DNA from 3 places in the Brevibacillus sp. FIR094 genome. Region 3 is predicted to be linked to each of the others. Evidence: riboswitches for the same ligand, from Rfam matches in the RefSeq annotation. Region 3 holds a riboswitch; each other region holds the start of a gene.
What was found. A riboswitch is a leader RNA that binds a small molecule or an ion and turns the genes downstream of it on or off. The one in region 3 is predicted to bind cyclic di-GMP.
Positions count from the first base shown of each region.

Region 1: linked by a shared signal. The riboswitch ahead of ACQ5DJ_RS11465 (GNAT family N-acetyltransferase) and the one ahead of ACQ5DJ_RS10605 (methyl-accepting chemotaxis protein) in region 3 are both predicted to bind cyclic di-GMP.
Region 2: linked by a shared signal. The riboswitch ahead of ggt (gamma-glutamyltransferase) and the one ahead of ACQ5DJ_RS10605 (methyl-accepting chemotaxis protein) in region 3 are both predicted to bind cyclic di-GMP.

Region 1 is NZ_JBEAES010000011.1:13,512-20,054, forward strand. It holds gene ACQ5DJ_RS11455 (alpha/beta hydrolase) at 261-1,310, opposite strand; gene ACQ5DJ_RS11460 (methyl-accepting chemotaxis protein) at 1,431-2,903, opposite strand; gene ACQ5DJ_RS11465 (GNAT family N-acetyltransferase) at 2,907-3,461, opposite strand; cyclic di-GMP riboswitch class I at 3,656-3,739, opposite strand; gene ACQ5DJ_RS11470 (peroxiredoxin-like family protein) at 3,913-4,575, opposite strand; gene ACQ5DJ_RS11475 (Crp/Fnr family transcriptional regulator) at 4,660-5,337, opposite strand; gene ACQ5DJ_RS11480 (DNA alkylation repair protein) at 5,337-6,176, opposite strand; gene ACQ5DJ_RS11485 (hypothetical protein) at 6,310-6,495, shown strand.
Region 2 is NZ_JBEAES010000006.1:169,731-176,273, forward strand. It holds gene ACQ5DJ_RS06900 (APC family permease) at 1-505, opposite strand, end outside; gene ACQ5DJ_RS06905 (glutamine--tRNA ligase/YqeY domain fusion protein) at 627-2,294, opposite strand; gene ACQ5DJ_RS06910 (SET domain-containing protein) at 2,374-2,991, opposite strand; cyclic di-GMP riboswitch class I at 3,239-3,327, shown strand; gene ggt (gamma-glutamyltransferase) at 3,509-5,227, shown strand; gene ACQ5DJ_RS06920 (methyl-accepting chemotaxis protein) at 5,347-6,543, shown strand, end outside.
Region 3 is NZ_JBEAES010000010.1:18,267-24,809, reverse strand. It holds gene ACQ5DJ_RS10625 (TRAP transporter small permease) at 1-203, shown strand, start outside; gene ACQ5DJ_RS10620 (TRAP transporter large permease) at 211-1,485, shown strand; partial or broken gene ACQ5DJ_RS10615 (FAD-binding oxidoreductase) at 1,502-2,865, shown strand; gene ACQ5DJ_RS10610 (formate--tetrahydrofolate ligase) at 3,013-4,641, shown strand; cyclic di-GMP riboswitch class I at 4,779-4,879, shown strand; gene ACQ5DJ_RS10605 (methyl-accepting chemotaxis protein) at 4,952-6,543, shown strand, end outside.

The DNA of each region.
Region 1 (6,543 bases), on a different contig from region 3:
GCATGGCGGTAGGGAAGGAGAGGGTTTGCGAGCCAGGGATGAGCACACCGTTCAAACGAAGCTCCGCTGAAGCTACTCTTCCAACAGTCGGCGTACTGAACTCGGCATTGTATTCACAAAAATACGTTTTATGTGGGGTAAGAAGGATATTTGAGAGCCCCTGCAATGTAATAGAGGTCCCATTTTGGACAATGGTGGTGAGTAAAGCTGGAGCAACCAAACTAGTCAAAATTGGACGGGGATTCAAAAAACCGTCAGGGTCATGCCCTGGCGGTCTTTCGAATGAGCTCTACAAACTCCTCTGCCTTTTCAATGTGTGGAGCGTGCCCCACATTTTCCATGACAATCTCCTGATAGGAACCACCAGCACGCTGATACTGTTCGAGCACGTCTCGAATTTGGGAGACCATCGGCTGCGGAGGATATTCGTCTTCCCCCGGCCATCCGGGAACATAGCCAAGCTTTCCTAGCGTACCGAAATCAGCAAGTGACTGATCCGAGATAATGGCATCATCCGCACCGCGAATCCATAAAATTGGGCACTTCGGCTCAATCTGGACAATACCGGACAAATTAACGTATTTGGGAGAAATCGCATTTGTAATCCCTGTCGTTCCAGGAGCAACACCGGGCCAATCGTTTACATATTCAAAGGTACCGGGGTAAAAGCCCTCTCCGGTTCTCGTAGAGAGTATCGCGCTCACATAACGGTCTTCCTGCTCTGGGCCAACTTGGAACGGGGGCTTGAAATAAAGCTGATTCATGACATTGCGAGGGCTGGAGGGAGATTCATTACTCCTATCTTTGGCTGCCATCCTTTTGACCAGCTCGGAGTTGGCGGCTCCTCCACCCGAGCCTGAGAAGCTGCTGTAGCACGGGGTGCCAGCTATATCCTTGGTTCCGCCGAAGCCGTAAGGGGACATGGGGGCGACCAGAATGAGGGAGCGTACTTCCTGCGGGTGATCGATGGCAAACTGCATCACGATCCCACCGCCCAACGACCAGCCGGCAAGATGGACCGGTGTTGGCAAGTCCAATGCCCGAATAAACGAATGAAGGTCATCTGACCAGTCTCGCAAACCGCGTGTCGCATCGATAGGCAATGCTTCACTTGCTCCAAAGCCACGCATATCAGGTGCATACACACGGTACTGGTCACATAGAGCCGCAATGGTATCATCCCAGAACAAGTTGGCTGATGCATTGCCGTGAATGAGGAGAAGGGGTTCTCCTTCCGGTAGGTCTGCTGTCAGATAGGAAACGTGGAGTCGATCGGTCTGAATCGTTTTTGTTTCGATTCGTGCATCCATCAATGATGTGCCTCCTTTCATTGTATGAGAACTAAATATCAGAATATTTTTATTATATATTTGTTGGGTTACAAAATGAGAAAAGAAAACAACCGCCCGTGAAAGGCGGTTGCAGGAAGGTTACATATGGAGACCACGCATCTGTTGTTCGATTTTCTCAAAGCCGCCAGAAACTTTAACGACTTCGTCTTTTTGCTCAGAAACGAGAACAAGTACTTCTTCCAGGCTCTCTTTATTCTTGTCGGTAATATCTGCGTTCACTTCTACTTTTGCGCCGACTTCTTGAATCATGCTGTGAACATGGATGATGAACTCTTGCAGGTTTTTCGTTTTATCCGCGAAGTTTTGCATGTAGTTATCTACATTGGTGAACATTTCTTGTACTTCGAGGATGCCCTCGCTATTTTTCTCAAAAGAAGTCTGTGACTCGGAAATCATATCCGATACGAGCTTCATTTTTTCGCGGATGGTCATAAGCAGGCTCGAGATCGACTCAGAGGACAGCTTGGAGGATTCAGCCAGCTTGCGTACTTCATCTGCTACGACAGCAAATCCTCGGCCATGTTCGCCTGCACGAGATGCTTCAATCGTGGCATTGAGTGCCAATAGATTGGTTTGTGCAGAAATCTCGGAAATGGTTTGAATGATTTTCCCAATCGATTCGGTTTCTTTATTGAGCTCTTGAATCAGCTGGTTCGTACCTTGAATGTCTGTGATGAATCGTTCAAAGTCATTGCCGATGTTACCAATGCGTTTTCCGCTCTCGCTAGTAGCTTCTTTGGTTGATTCTACGTACTCATGCATTTCTGTAACTGAGCGGGTCATGTCCTCAACTTGCAGATTCGTCGAGCTCATTTCCCGACGCAGCTCGTCCGTATTGCTGGTCTGGACCGTAAAGGACCCCATAATTTCTTGCAGGGAAGCGACGGTTTCGACTGCGCGAACATTTACACCGTCCGTCACCTTGTTCAAATTCTCTTGATAGTCTTGCATAGAGGTGAGTGATTCATTGATCTGATCCAGAACACGTTGCAACGATTCCTTCGAGGCAATCGCTTCTTGCTTTTGTTGCTCACTTTCCTCTTGCAGCTTGTTGTTGAATACAGCATGCATCATGCTCGTGACAGAGACGAAGCAGAAGGTAAGCAGGAAGTACATCAGATCAAGATCGTTTGTCGAATGGAAAATCGTTTCTCTCTGTGTCAGGAAGTAATAAGAGACAATACCCAATGTCGATACAATCGTCAAAATATTAATGAGTCGGTCTTGATAAATCCCCATGACTGCTACAAAGAACATAATGGTCATGATATTGATCATATGCGGGTCCAGTCCAACTACGATGAACATGAAGATCCCGATTACGGCGAAGTTGAAAAACTTCATGAAGGGCGCTGCTTTTTCACGGAAGCTCGGGCGATTGGAGATGTAAGTAAAAGGTGCCAGCACGCCATACAAAATACCCAGTACCGTGAGAACGAAAGTGAACGGTACGCCTAGAAAGAGGTTTAAGACTTGAACAACCGTAATAATACTTGCGAATACGATTACGACCCAATTGTTTCTTCTTCTCAATAGATCAATGTTATCCATGTTTTACCCACCTACCTCGACTTTTACTTGGTTGGATGACGACGAATTGTACCAGGAATATTTCGGATCGTGCTTATTGTCATAGACAGCTTTTAGATGGAACAGGGTCGGAATGGCATCGGCCCCTTTGTAAAAGACGATATCTTTGGTCTGAGTCGCCTTTACTTGATACTTCTTGTTAATGAACGTAAAAAAAGTCGGATCTGATACCCCGATTGCGTGGGTATAACCATGCTTTTCAGCGTAATCTATCATCAAGCAAATTCCTTTTTGCCCTAGTTGTCCGCGGTATTTCGGCAAAACAGCGAGACTGTCTACCTCCATTACTTTCATATCTTCTGTAACAACATCCTGAAAAAGTGATTTCATATAAGCACTTGATTTGGAAAAGGGCGTCATTTCAAATGTTCCACCTGCTTTACCATCTTCGGCAAGTAAGAGGAACCGAGCCGAGCCTTCTTTCGCGTACTCCATCTCGAAGCCCATGCTTGTCCATACTGTTTCTTTGATTTCATGAAATTTTGCTAACTCTTGTACGGTTTCTACTTGTTTGTACATAACTTCTCCACTCCATCATTTTCTCTGATTGAACTGTGTTGTGTATGTTTGACGTCACTAAAGTTATGTTTTTCCATCCGTTACGAAAATGAAAGTGCTTTCATCCTCCTTTCAAGAAACGAAACACAAAAAAAGGCCGTTCCATGGAAATGGAACAACCGAAGCTACCAACATCGAAAAAATGGTCTCAAGATGATGGCAACCCGGCTATCATGGTCAAAGACTGTAGACCCGTGGTTTTGCGTCGCCACCTTTCGATGACTTTGCCTTTTGCACTTTTTAGCAAAAATTGTAAAGATGTGTCGAATTTTGCAAGGTATAATCATGCAAAATATAAGTCAAAAGATATATCCTTGTCAAGTTTTGGTAGGGAAAATAAACTATTTGTTCATAAAGTATAGACGTACAAAAAACCAGTTGTGGGATCAACTGGTTCTTCGTTATATAGGCGTTAGGTTAGGGTACGCAGAATGTCCAAAACTGTACTAGGCTCCATGCGTTTTTTGTAATCAGAATCTAAGCCTGCTGAACGGATTACGCCCTGGTTGTCGAGGATATAAGTAGCAGGTATGGGGAGTGTCCAGGAATCTTCGCTATTAAAACGAGTGAGATCAATATCCAATGATCGGTAGGTATCATGTAAATAATCAGGCAGTCTGAATCTGAGTTTATATTTTTCTGCTACTTGGTTATTGGTATCGCATAACACGGGAAAGCTCAGTCCGTTTTTCTCTTGCATAGTAAGAGAGTGTGCAGGAGATAGTGGACTAATGGCAAACAATTGGACACTCAGAGAAGTTATCGTATCGATCTGTTTTTGGTATGCTTGCAGCTCCAAATTGCAGTAGGGGCACCATGATCCACGGAAAAATGTGAGGACGACGGGACCTTTTCCGAGTTCTTCCGACAAGGTAATAGTCTTGCCAGTGTGATCGTTCAACGTGAAATCAGGTGCAATCGAACCAATCGGCAAACCCTTTGCTTGTCCAGAGGTACGCAGCTCCTCGATTGATCTTGTGAATGCATCTGTTACTTCACGAGTGAGTAAGTCTGCTATTTGAATAGTTGTAAAATCTAGCTCTTCGCGCAGGCTCTGAAAATGTGGTTTATCCATATGTCATTCCCCTCTTTTTCGAAAGAATAGTAGAAGCCATAGCTTTACGATATCTTTCTTTTGGAGGGAAAGATGTGAACTGGATTACATTCTCTTCAAAATTTTGTCCCGATGAATGGAAATGGATTTAAAGCCTGTTTGGATCAGTTCTTCCTTTGCTAAAGCACGTAATGCTACTGTCACGGCTTCCCTGGATGCCCCAACAAAATGGGCAAGTTCTTGATGGGAAAGAGGTAACTCAATTTGTTGAAACGCTGAACTGTTAGGATTGCCAAATTGATCGGCAAGCTTTACTAACGTGGAAATAATGCGATCTTGTAAAGGGAGGAGTGCAAGATTTTCGGCTGCCTGGCTGATTGAAACCATTCTATCGCTAATGAGCTTCATGATCTTCATCATCAGTTGCGGATGTTCGATTATGTAGCTCTCAAATTTTGCTTTGCTCATTTTACAAATGAGGCAGTCTTCGATGGCTTCTATATACATCTCCCGTGTACCTAATGAGAGGAGATCCACTTCTCCAAACACATTACCTTCCCCGAGGATATCGAATGTGAACTGCCGCCCATCCCGATTCACTTTATATAAACGTACTTTCCCCTGTTTGATGAAGTAAAAGCCTTCTGAAAAAGTTTCTGATGTTTGAATACACGTATTTTTGGGGAAAGGGGTTAAGGAGGTTAATTGATCGATTAAGTGCAAACTTTCCTCGGATAATGAATTCAACAAATAAAATTGGGATAAATATGTGATTCGGTTCATCATTTTTGTTCGGTTTGGGTCTTCAGGATCGTTCTTTTCGCTTTGGTGACAATTCTTTTCGTTTCCTTTGTATCAGAGATTTTCAGCCACTCGTCACAAAGCTGCGTCACCCAGTCAGGTTGTGATTTACTCGCATCGTTCAACCAATTCCCTACAGAATCTTGAACATATTTGGACGGATCTGACTTCACTGGCGTGAGCAAAGGCAGACAGCGACCAGGCTCATTTTTCAATGCGTCAATATGCTTGCACCAGACCCCTCGAGGGCGTGTGGCTTCTACCGCAAAGCGGCGAATATTTTCGTCAGTATCAAGTACCCATTCGCTCAGGAGTTGAATGGAATGGTTCAGATCATGCACGAGAGAATCTCGAATTGCCATCCATGCGATCTCTCTCACTCCAAAATGATGATCAGCCGCGAGTTTTCTTATTTGCCTTAGCTTTTCTTGGAGCGTTAAGGTGTTGTCCAGGCCGATGATATAGGCACTCCAGCAACGTACACTGTCTGACTTGTGAGTGGCCAACGATAGGAAAATGGGAGACGTAGCTGTGGGTTCACCCGATTTGTGTAAGATCGCAAGTAGTTCTAGGCCAATCAGACGGATCGCTTTCATTCCGTTCGTAGATCCCGTTTCTTCTAATTGATCAACGAGTTGAGAGATATGTGCGTCTAATTGAACATGAGGCAGAACGCTTCGTAACAGATGAATATGATCAACAGCCTGCCATTCAGTCAAATTGACACTTTCTAATTCTCCAGTATGAAGGAGTGCTAATATATTGTCAGGGATGAGCGAGGCTTTACTTGCTCCTTTTCTCGTGTATACCGAATCCGGCATTTTCAACAAACCCCTTTTCACAGAAATGGTAGACATTCAAGACGGAATGGCTGCAACAAAAGTATACATAAAAATCACCCGTAACAAAAATTTCCCAACCATCCGATAACTAGAAGGAATAGGAGGGGATTTTATGAAGGAAGTAAAAGTGATTCAATTTTACTTTTCCGGGGGCGGTGAAACGATTAGCATCGAAACGACGGAACCGGAAGAGATCATTCAAATGGTCGCTAATCAAGACGGTGGATGGCTACAGTACGATGATGTTGTCATCAACGTCAGAAATGTTTCGTATATCAAAGTACGCAGTCAGGCGTAAGGATCGGAAAAGCGCGTCAAGCACATCAGGAAAAAGCTCTCCTTTATA
Region 2 (6,543 bases), on a different contig from region 3:
GGATGGCCAATCCCGCAAATAACAGGACGACCACGACTTGAAACAGTACCAGAATCGAGTTAACGGATGCGGTAACCGTCACGCGAAATACGTTTAGTCCCGTCACCAAAACAATAAAACCAATAATCCACCATGCCGTCGACACGTCAGGAAACACGGACGATAGGTATACCCCCGTCAACAAGGCATTAATCATCGGTAAAAACAAATAATCCAGCAAGGACGCCCATCCTACCAAAAATCCTGCATAGGGATGAATCGTTTGTTGCGTATACGTGTACGCGGTACCTGCTGAAGGGAATAGCCGTACCATCTTTCCGTAGCTTGCCGCCGTAAACAGGATCGCAAGAAGTGTGACTGCATAAGCAGCAGGAACGTGCCCCCCCGTTTCTCCAGAAACAATGCCAAAGGTGTCAAAAACGGCCATCGGGGCCATGTAGCCCAGTCCAATTACGACAATATGTCGCAACTTCAAACTACGTGTTAGTTCTGCTCTCCCGTTCACTGCCTGTCCCCCTTTTTGTAACAGAATAATTATACACGCTGTTTTATAATCACGGAAGAAAAAAGCGCTGCTGCACACGGGTTCTCCATGCACAGCAGCGCTCGATTTATATGAGTATTTCCTATGCTTTTGGCAGTTCAAAGGAACTCTTCAACGATACAATTCGGTTGAATACGAGCTTATTATCTGTCGTATGCTTCGGATCGACATTGAAATAGCCATGACGGAAAAATTGATACTTGTCTTGTAGCTTGGTTTCTTTCATATTTGGCTCCACATAGCCTTGCAGCACTTCCAACGAGTTCGGGTTAACGTTGTCGAGGAATGTGCCCTCTGCGTCTTCATCATCCATAATCAAAGGCTCGTACAAACGGAATTCAGCAGGAAGCGCATTGGTTGCATCCACCCAGTGAATCGTCCCTTTTACCTTGCGACCTGTAAAACCGCTGCCGCTCTTCGTCTCAGGGTCATACGTGCAATGGATCTCGATCACGTTGCCATCTGCATCCTTCACGACGTCATTGCATTTAATAAAGTACGCGTGCTTCAGACGTACTTCATTTCCCGGGAACAAGCGGAAATACTTGCTCGGCGGGTTTTCCATGAAGTCGTCCTGCTCAATGTAGATTTCGCGGGAGAATGGAATTTGACGATTACCCATCTCTAGGTTCTCTGGATTGATCTCCGCTTCGAGCATCTCGACTTGTCCTTCCGGATAGTTCGTGATGACGACCTTCAACGGATTCAAAACAGCCATCGTACGTGGTGCCTTCAGCTTCAGGTCCTCACGGATGAAATACTCCAGCATTTTCTCGTCAACCGTGCTGTTAGCGCGCGCTACCCCTACTTCACGAGCGAATGTACGAATCGCTTCCGGTGTATAGCCGCGACGACGGAAGCCTGCGATGGTTGGCATGCGCGGGTCATCCCAGCCGTCTACTACATTCTCATCAACAAGCTGTTTCAGCTTGCGTTTACTCATAACGGTGTTGGTCAGATTCAAGCGAGCAAATTCGTACTGGCGTGGTACACTATCCATTTCGCACTCGCGGACTACCCAGTCGTACAACGGACGATGATCTTCGAATTCCAGTGAACACAGGGAGTGTGTCACGCCCTCAATGGCATCCTCCAACGGATGAGCGAAGTCGTACATCGGATAGATGCACCATTTGTCGCCCGTGTTGTGATGCGTTGCATGGGAGATTCGATACAGAACCGGATCACGCATGGTGAAGTTCTGAGAAGCCATATCGATTTTCGCACGCAGTACCTTTTCTCCGTCCTTGAATTCGCCTTGGCGCATCCGTGCAAACAGATCCAGGTTTTCCTCCACAGATCGGTTGCGGAACGGACTATCTGTGCCTGGCTCTGTCCATGTTCCACGCATTTTACGCATTTCTTCGGGAGACAGATCGTCTACGTAAGCCAGACCTTTTTTAATCAACAGCACCGCACGGTTGTACATCTCTTCAAAGTAATCAGATGCAAAAAACAGCCCATCCCATTCGAAGCCAAGCCATTGAACGTCCCTTTTGATGGCCTCTACGTATTCGATGTCTTCCTTCACCGGGTTGGTGTCGTCAAAACGCAGGTTGGCCTTGCCAGAAAATTCTCGTGCCAACTCAAAATTGAGGCAGATCGCTTTTGCATGTCCAATATGAAGATACCCGTTCGGTTCTGGGGGAAAGCGGGTAATGATTTCCTTTACTTTGCCCTCTTGCAAGTCATCAATCATGATATTGCGGATAAAATTGGATGCCGCTACCTTGTTTTCCAATGAAATCAACCTTTCACTTCACCTTTACATTCCATAATACTGATTCTCTACCCAGAGTTCAACAAAATCGGGTCGTTGACCGACCCGCTCATGTCTTCCATTGCTGCCCCGTTTGCCATTGTGGCCTGTAATACAGATGAATGACAGAATCAATAGCTAAGCGCTGCTCCGTGATCCCATGAATCGTTTCGAGATGCTTCGAGGAAATCAGATGCAGCAAAGGCTGTTCAACATGATTGAAACGTTGGAATGCTTCTGAAGCAATCCGATCCCACTGTGGGTAATACCGAAGCAAGTCATCGGGCATCACCCTGGAGCGGTCCGTATCGGACTCGGGGAAACAATCAAAAGGTTCATCCAGATTTAACGTTCCATAATCATCAGTCAGCTCTTCACCTGAGGAAATATCCCGTGCAGCCAATTCCATATCATACATGGTCGGCACACAATTCGCATGAAAGCTGTGGTTCACGTACCTCGCCTTATCCCAACAAAGAATGTACTTGCCGAACTGGTTCTTGAATGAATATTTTTGCACGTCCTGTTTTCGTAATGAATCAAGTTTTTCCACAAATGCAGGGTCCAATACCTGGTCCAAATTATCCTGTGCCCATACAATCGTTCCTTTTGGGATAAACCTTGTCGCAAACACACCGTACCCGATCTCATCGTTGATATAGCGCAATTCTGTATCGGGATGCATCATGGTTTTTGTTTCACTCCTTGGCGAATGTGCCTTTTTATCATCATAAGCAGTTCAGCCCCAGGAGGTGTTCGAATGTCTGCGAAAAACACCCTTCCCCATAGCATTCCTGACTATTTTTCTGGATTAAAATATTTTCTTATTTACCACAAATGGTAAATAGTCTATATTATTGGCAAACGGAGTTTTAGGAACTTTTTCCCACAACGATCGAATCAATTTATGTGTCAATTTTCTACTTCATCCATTGATATCGAAACGGCAAACCCGGGGAAATCCGGCGACGCAAAGCTATAGGGGCTAACTCCGCAACAGCGGACACGCCTGCCAGCTACCGAAGTATTGATGTAGGACGAGACCAATGATCCTATATCATTGGTCTTTTTTTGTGCTCATAATGTCTATTTTTGTCTATTTTTGTATGTTTGTGTATTTTTGACTTTTGAAGGAGGTGAGGCAACAGCGGATAGCCGGTTTAATGAATCATTATTTTATTCATCATGAAGGAGGTTTCATAGGAATGTCATTCTGGAAGAAACTCTCGACCGTCGCGCTGACTGCTGTCATCGGGGTATCAACATTCTCTGGGGTACAAGCTGCTAACCGTCCAACAACGATGTCACCGAACGCAATGGTGACGACTCCTCACTATCTGGCTACGGCTGCGGCCCTGAAGACATTGGAAAACGGTGGAAATGCAGTAGATGCTGCTATTACAGCCGCTTCCACATTAGCTGTCGTCTATCCTCACTACACAACCATTGGTGGAGATAACTTCTGGCTCATCTACAATGCCAAAACAAAAGAGCTGAAGGCGCTGAACGGCAGTGGTCGCGCAGGCGAAAAGGCAACCATCGACTATTACAAAAACAAAAGCTACGAAAAAATCCCGTCCCGCGGTTATGAATCGGCCAACACTGTCCCTGGTGTCGTCTCCGGCTGGTGGGAGGCGTACAACTACGCCCATAAAAGCATGGGCAACAGTAAGCTTCAATGGAACAAATTGCTGGAACCTGCCATTGGATACGCCGAGAATGGATATCCAGTCTCCCCCAACCAAGTATATTGGACGAAATACGCGACAGATCCAACTGACAATGACTTGAAGAACCTTCAACGTTTCGATGGATTCCGTAAAACATTCCTGAAGCCCAACGGCGATCCCTATGCAGCAGGTGAAATTCTCAAACAAAAAGATCTTGCCAATACTTTGCGTATCATTGCGAAAAAAGGCGCTGACGGTTTTTATAAAGGAGAAGTTGCTAAAAAAATCGTAGCAGACATGCAAGCAAACGGCGGATTGCTCACGTTGAAAGATTTTGAGAAGCACACCTCCACTTGGGCAGATCCAATTTCGGTAGACTACCGCGGTTATAAAGCGTACAACGTTCCGCCTAACTCCCAAGGCATGGCATCGCTCTCTATTCTTAATGTTTTGAACAACTTTGACCTCAAAAGCATGGGCGAAGGAACACCCGATTACTATCACACGATTGTGGAAGCTACCAAACAGTCTTTTGCTGACCGTGACAAATGGCTGACTGACCCTGCCTTTGTGGATATCCCTGTGGATGAGCTGTTGTCCAAGCAGCACGGGAAAGATTTAGCTGCGCGCATTGATATGAAGCAAGCCGCCAAATCCGTAGAACCGCTTGATCCAAAAGGCGATACAACCTGGTTCGGGATCGTCGACAAAGATGGAAATGCAGTGTCCATCATTCAGAGTCACTATTTTGACTGGGGTTCCGGTATCGTAGCGAAAGATACGGGCATCCTTTTGCAAAACCGCGGAAGCTATTTCTCTTTGGATTCCAAACACATCAATCACTTGGAACCAGGAAAACGCACCTTCCACACCATTAACCCAGCAATGCTCTTTAAAGGGGACAAGCCTTATCTTCTCTACGGAACACAAGGGGGAGAAGGACAACCGCAAACGCAAGCCGCTCTCGTCACACGTATCGTCGACTTTGGTTTCAGCGTGCAAGACGCAATCGAAGCGCCAAGATGGCTACATGGACGCAACTGGGGATCTGCTTCCAACAATCTCAAGGTGGAAAGCCGCATCCCTCAAGAAGTCCTGGACGAGTTAATTAAGCGTGGGCATCCAGTCGAAAAGCTGGAAGCAGCCTATACCGATACGATGGGACAGTCCGGCGCAATCCTGATTGACCCGCAAACCAATGTAAAATTTGGCGGTGCTGACCCTCGCGGTGAAGGCGCAGCAATGGGATATTGATATTTTGTCAGACTGCTGAGTTAATCTCAGCAGTCTACCTTTATTATATTTCCTTGTGGCAGACAGCTTTTCACAAAGAAAGAAATCTCTCAATCACTGATTAGGAGTGGGACAACCCTATGTTTTTGTTCAACAAACTCAGGAACAAAATGATCCTTTGGTTTCTCGTCGTGGCCGTCATTCCACTTACTGCCGTTTCGGTGTTTATCACGAACAGCTTTTCATCCATTCTGATTGATAAACAAAAATCCTCCTATGTTGACCTTACTTCCAGTACAGCCATAGCTATGGATCAATATCTGGACCGGCGTATGACAGAAATTCAGATTTTAGCCCGTACCTCGGATATTCAATCCGATGATGCAGTGGCAAAAAATGAATTTATCCGCAAGTTTACCGAGGAAATGAAACTGTATGACGGAAATACGTTTATCGCAAGCGACGGAAAAGTAACGGCTGATACGTTCCCCAAAAGCGTTGGAATCAATCTTGGCGAGCGCCAATTCTTCAAAGACGGTATGCAGGACAAGCCCAGCTTCTCCGATGTTCTTGTTGCGAAGACAACCGGCAATCGCTCTATCATCGTCGCCTCCCCTGTAAAAGCGAAAAACAATGAAAAGCTTGGTGTCTTGACCGGGCTCGTCAATGTAGATGACTTCACAGCTACCTTTCTCCAGAATTTGAAAGTAGGCAACGATGGGTATCCGATTCTCGTTGATAACAAGGACCAGATTCAGTACCATCCTACCCAGGATCTGATTGGAAAACCGCTTGAGGAATCCGCTCTGCCGCAACCATTAATGGAAATCCTTAAATCAGGAAAAACAGAAAAGGGCTCATACAGCTACTCGGACAATGGCAAGGAATACGTTGTTACCTATTCCCCCATTCCCAAGACCAACTTTGGTCTGTATCTGCATATCCCTGTCGAATCCATAACGTCTGCGGTTTCATCCGTTACCACCATGGTTACGATCATTGTCATCATTGTTGTTGCTGTCGTGATCGCAATCGCATACGCTGTTTCCCGACAAATCTCCCGCCCTATTGCAGCAGTTGCCTCTGTGGCTAACCGCATTTCCGAGGGTGAACTGACTGTACAACCCTTGCAGATTCAAACCAAGGATGAGGTTGGACAGCTATCCCAATCAGTAAACACAATGGTGCTCAACCTGCGAACGATTATTCAACAAGTAAATGATACAGCTTCAGATCTTGCTTCTTCAGCAGAGGAATTGTCGGTCAACTCCGACCATACGAGCAAGGCTACTGAGCAAATCGCAATAACGATTCAGGAAGTAGCTTACGGTGCGGAA
Region 3 (6,543 bases):
TTATGGCTGCTTTGTGTAGTCTGGTCTTCTTTCTCGTCATGGTTCAGCAAGGCTACTTGTTATCTTCGAGAAGCATGACACAAACCTCACCCACTTTGCTCGTTCCCATGGGCTATGTATACATGGTGATTCCGATCAGCGGTGCCTTGCTCATCATGAACGTCATCCATGTGACATGGAAAGACATTACCGGGAAGGAGTGACCAGATTGTGGGTACGATTTTGTTTTTAACACTGTTGGTGCTCCTGATCCTGAACGTACCGATTGGGGTGGCACTGGGGTTATCTGTCGTTGTCGTGTTTATGCTGGAGGGAAACATCCCTCTTCTGGTTGTCATTCAAAAAATGTTCAACGGGACAGATTCCTTCCCGCTGATGGCGATCCCGTTCTTCCTTCTGGCAGGAAAGCTGATGGAGACAGGCGGGATCTCAGCTAGGCTAATTCGTTTTGCGAATACGATTGTCGGGAACCTGCCTGGAGGATTGGCAATCGTGGCGGTTATGGGTTGTACCTTTTTTGCAGCGATATCGGGTTCTTCTGCCGCGACAACAGCAGCCGTAGGGGGAATTTTGATCCCGCACATGGTCAAAAAAGGATATCATGTCCGGTTTTCTGCGGCCTTGCATGCAACAGGCGGAACGATCGGTGTCATGATTCCTCCGAGCGTACCAATGGTTTTGTACGGGGTAGCAGCGAGTGCTTCGATTAGCGACTTGTTTATCGCGGGGATCGGGCCGGGCATTCTCGTAGCGATTTCGTTGATCCTGTACTCATATTGGATCAGTAAGAAAAACGGCTGGGGTGGCGGAGAGAAGCATACGCCCAAAGAGATATGGGAGGCATTCAAGGATGCCATTTTGGCGATACTCATGCCGATCATTATTCTTGGTGGTATATACGGAGCTGTCTTTACTCCAACAGAAGCAGCAGTGGTAGCCGTGATTTACGGTCTGGTTATCGGGCTTTTCGTCTACCGGGAAATCAAGTGGAAGGACTTGGGGGAAATATTCGCAGGCTCTGCCAGCATGACAGCGGTCATTATGCTGATCATCGCGACCGCCAATGCATTTGGCTATCTGATGACGAGGGAAAACATCCCGCAGGAAATTGCGCAATTCATGCTGGGGATTACCGACAGCACGATCATCACGTTGCTCATTATTAACATCTTGTTGCTCATTTTGGGGACGTTTATGGAAACGGCGGTTACGATCATTCTCCTGACACCGATCCTGCTGCCGATCACGAATTCTTTGGGCATTGATCCGGTGCTATTCGGGGTGATCATGGTCGTCAACTCCGCGATCGGTATGTTGACTCCTCCGGTTGGAATCAATTTGTTGGTAGCAGGAAATATTGCGAAGCTCCAGAATACGGAAATTGAGCGAGCGGTGATCCCGTTTTTGGTCATCATGATCGTCGACTTGATGCTCATTACTTACATTCCTGAAATTAGCTTATTCCTTGTCAACTTGAGCAAGTAACGGAGGGGGAACCAAAGTGGATTACAAGCAAGCGTTAGTGGGACTGTTGGGGGAAGAACGAGTATCGACCAATCCCACTGTACTGGAGCACCACAGCCATGATGAATCGTATCATACCCCGTCTCTTCCGGAAGTGGTCGTGTTCCCGCAGACGGCAGAGGAAGTCAGTCAAATCATGAAGCTGGCCAACGAAAAGCGCATTGCGGTAACGCCGTTTGGCATGGGGACCAGTCTGGAAGGCCACGCGATTCCTTATGCGGGCGGTATTAGTATGGATTTTTCCTTGATGAACCAAGTGCTGGAGGTACGACCGAAGGATTTCCTCGTGAGAGTCCAGCCCGGTGTGACGCGTACCCAGCTTAATAAAGAATTGAAAAAGCACGGATTGTTTTTCTCCGTCGATCCTGGAGCGGACGCGACTTTGGGGGGGATGGCGGCTACAAATGCCAGTGGAACAACCTCTGTCCGCTATGGCGTAATGCGTGATCAGGTGCGCGATCTGGAAGTGGTGACGGCGGACGGACGTATCATCCGTACAGGGAGCATGACAGCCAAATCCTCCTCAGGCTACCATCTTACGGGGCTGTTTGTCGGGTCGGAGGGAACGCTCGGTGTATTCACAGAGCTGACCTTGCGTGTCTACGGTATCCCTGAGGCGACAACGGCGGCACGCGCCAGCTTCCCTTCTGTTCAGACTGCCGTCGATACCGTCGTAGATATTCTCGGAGCCGGTATTCAAGTAGCGAGAATCGAGTTGGTTGATGAACGTTCTATCCAACAAGTGAATCTGTACAAAGAAACGAGTTATCTGGAAGCACCGACGCTGTTTATCGAGTTCCACGGCAGTGAACAAGGGCTCGCGTATGATATCGACTTTGCGCAGAACATCGCCGATGGACATGGCTGCACGCAGTTTCTTTTTGAAACCGATTCGAAGGCGCGGACGCAGCTCTGGGACGCTCGTCATAACCTGGCGTATGCCTTCCTGCACAAATCCCCCGGGAAAAAGCTGATGGTAACAGATGTTTGCTTGCCGATTTCTGAGCTGGCAGGAGCTGTTGTGGACGCGCGGCAAGCGATTGATCGCGCTGGGCTGGATGGAGCGATTGCAGGGCATGTCGGGGATGGGAACTATCACGCTATCCTGATGATCGACCTGAATGACCCTGAAGAGGTGCGCGCGCCGAGGTAGTAAATGCCCATCTGGTGGAATACGCATTAAGTCGAGGAGGAACCTGCACTGGAGAGCACGGTGTGGGTGTGGGGAAAATCAAATACCAGCGCAAGGAACACGGGGATGCACTGGACGTCATGCAAGCTATGAAGCATGTGCTGGACCCGAACGGCATTTTGAATCCGGGTAAAATTTTCGGGAAATAACAGAGAGCCTGCATTCTGAACGTTTGTCGGAATGTGGGCTTTTTCTTTTGCGTAATGTGTCGAAGGGGAGAGGAGAAAGGATGATTATGCAGAATGTAGAAGATTGGTAACGGGTGCATTACATTCTGGTGTGGCAGGGAGGCAAGTATGAAGTCTATTGTTGAAATTGCCAAGATTGCAGGTATCGAAGAACAGCATTTGGAGCTATACGGAAAGTATAAAGCCAAACTATCAGATGAACTATGGGAGCAAGTGAAGGATCGCCCTGATGGCAAACTGATTCTTGTTACAGCGATGAACCCCAATCCGGCGGGAGCAGGGAAGACACTCACGACGATTGGTCTGTCACAATCATTAAATTATCTCGGGAAGAAAACAATTGCAGCGCTTCGCGAGCCATCCTTGGGTCCTTGCATGGGGATCAAAGGAGGCGCAACGGGAAGCGGCCAAGCACAAATTCTCCCAGCTGATGAAATTAACCTGCATTTTACAGGGGACATTCATGCGATTACAGCTGCTCATAACTTGTTGGCAGCGATGATCGACAATCATATTTTCCATGGCAATCAGCGCGGGCTCAATCCAAAGAAAATCGTCTGGAAACGGGCAATGGACATGAACGACCGCGCACTGCGTAACATCGTTGTTGGTCTGGGTGACGGTAATGGCATGACGCGTGAGGATGGCTTCATGATTACGACCGCGTCAGAAATCATGGCGATTTTATGCTTGAGTGAGAATCTAGCAGACTTGCGCGAGCGGTTGAACCATATCATCATTGGCTACGATTTCAATGATCAGCCTGTACGGGCAGAAGAAATCAACGCGGTCGATGCGATGTGCGTTCTCTTGAAGGAAGCGATTAAGCCCAATCTCGTACAGACAATCGAGGGAACTCCGGTCATTATTCACGGCGGACCTTTTGCCAATATCGCACATGGGTGCAGCAGCGTGATCGGGACCAAGATGGCCTTGAAGCTGGCGGATTACGTCGTAACAGAGGCGGGATTTGGTGCCGACTTGGGGGCAGAGAAGTTTTTTGACATCAAGTGCAGAAAAGCAGGCTTGACTCCATCGGCTGCCGTTGTGGTGATTACGGTTCGCTCGTTGAAATTCAATGGCGGGGTAAAAGTACCTGACCTGGCAGTGGAGAACTTGTCTGCTCTGGAAAAAGGCTTTGAAAACGTCAAGCGCCATCTGGAAAACCTGCAGAAGTTCGGTGTGCCAGCAGTGGTAGCCATCAATCATTTTGCGACGGACACACAGGCAGAGATTGATGCCGTCATTGCGCTATGCCAAGCCGCCGGAGCCGAAGCGGCACTCTCCAAAGTATGGGCAGAAGGCGGAGCTGGCGGTGTCGAGCTGGCTGAAAAAGTGACGCGTGCAGCAGAGCGGCCTTCGTCCTTCCGATTCTTGTATGAGGAAGACCTCAGCATTAAAGACAAGATTGAGACTGTCGTGAAAGAAGTATACCGTGGATCAGGGGTTGTCTTTTCGCCGCTTGCATTGAAAACGATGCAAAAGGCAGAAGAAATGGGCATGTCGCATCTGCCTGTGTGCATGGCGAAAACACCGTACTCCTTTACGGACCGCGCTGATCTATTGGGGGCACCTGTTGATTTCACGATCCAAGTGAGCGAAGTGCGTATATCAGCAGGAGCTGGTTTTATCGTCGCATTGACTGGAAGCTTGGTTACGATGCCAGGCCTCCCCAAAAAGCCGGCTGCGGAATCGTTATATGTAGACGAGGATGGGCAAGTAATCGGATTAAGCTAATCAAAAAGTTTGACAAAAAGCTGACAACTGTAAAAGGTTGTCAGCTTTTTTTCCATTATGAGGTTTATTAGCGAAAAGTTATGGGAAATGAAAGGTGAGATTGAAAAAAAGTGGATTTTCATTGAAAAAACAACAAGGAATGACAAAGGCAAACCTGTTGAAAGGCAGGGACGCAAAGCCACGGGTCTAAGGACGAAAGTCAAATGACTTTCGCAGCTAGGACAGCCGGGTTGCCATACCGTAGTCATGATGGGCTGTCGGTGGGCAGTCTTTTTTTTGTTGAAAAAACAGAAGGGAGAAGTGATTCGGTATGAAAAATAGTTTGAAGAATAAGCTAATTATCGTTTTGTGCTTGCTGTTGGTTATTAGTTTGGGTACGGTTTGCGGTGCAAGCTATTGGAGTGCTTCCAATCTTTTGGCAGACAGTCTGGACAAAGAAGCTGAGTTGTCAGCTAGCAATCTCTCGATACGTATCGATGGTTTCTTTCAAGAAAAAATTAGTATTGTAAGAGCGGTAGGAGGGCTGATGTCGGCTGATCAAAATGTCGAACAGGACCTGAAGCTCATTCAAGAAGCTCAAAAGGAAAACCCGGAGTTTGAGACGTTCTTCTTTTCACATGATTTAAGCGGTAAGAAAGTAATCAATTTCAAGGGTGAAGTGACCGATATCTCGGATCGCCCGCATATTAAGGAAGCCAGCAAAGGGGAAGGGAAGGTTGTTGTCTCCGAGCCAGTCATTTCAAAACGAACAGGGAATAACATCGTGACCCTTGTCGTTCCATTGATGAAGGACAACCGTCAATACGGTTATATCGGTTCTACTATTCCTATCAATGAAATCCAAAAAAAGGTGTCTGAAGAGAAATTTGGCCAAGCTGGTTACGCCTTTTTAGTAAGCAAAACAGGAACATTTATTTATCATCCGAAAAGCGAGTACATTCTGAAGGAATCGATTCTCGACATGGGTATTCTTGAGCTTCAGACAGCTTTTGAAGATATCAAGCAAGGGAATCATGGAATCGCCCAATACAAATACGAGAATGTAGAGAGATTTGCTTCCTATGCTCCTACCAATTTGAACTGGGGCCTATACATCACTGCACCTGTAGCGGAGCTGCATGCGCCTGTCGATCAATTGTCAGTCCGATTGATGGTGATCTCCCTCATCGTGTTGGTGATTGGGGTTGTCCTCGTTTATTTCTTGGCTGTACGCTTGGTGAAACCAATTGAGCGTCTGAATCACGCAGTAAATGTAGTGGCGAAGGGGAACTTGAAAGAGACTGTAACGGTTGATGGAAAAGACGAGATTGCAGTTCTGTCACGTGATTTTAACCAGACGGTATCGCACTTGAAAAATTTGATCGAAGACGTATCTCTGTCGTCTGATCAAGTACAACGTTTTAGTCAGGAAGTATCCGAAGGCATTAAACAAGCGACGGAAAACATCAACCAAATCGGCTTGTCTATTGCACAGATTTCTGAGGGAGCAGAGGCGCAGGCCACCAGCTCGCAGGATGTCGCATTGTCCATGAATGACATGGCAGCAGGCATCGTGAAAATCGCGGAGACATCTGCACATGTTTCAGAGGCTGCCCAGGTAGCAACAGAGCAGGCAGAGCAAGGAACTGCTGTGGTAGAGCAGGCAGTTCGCCAGATGGGAAGCATTGGCGAGGGAACCTCGAAGGCGACAGTAGCCATCGAGCAGCTCAACAATCGCTCCAAAGAAATCGAAGGGATTCTCGATACGATTAGTCAGTTGACCTCGCAAATCAATTTGCTTGCCTTGAATGCTTCGATTGAGGCAGCACGTGCCGGTGAGCATGGACGTGGGTTTGCTGTGGTTGCCGGAGAGGTGAAAAAACTGGCGAATCAATCCGAAGAATCCGCATCCAAAATCGCGAT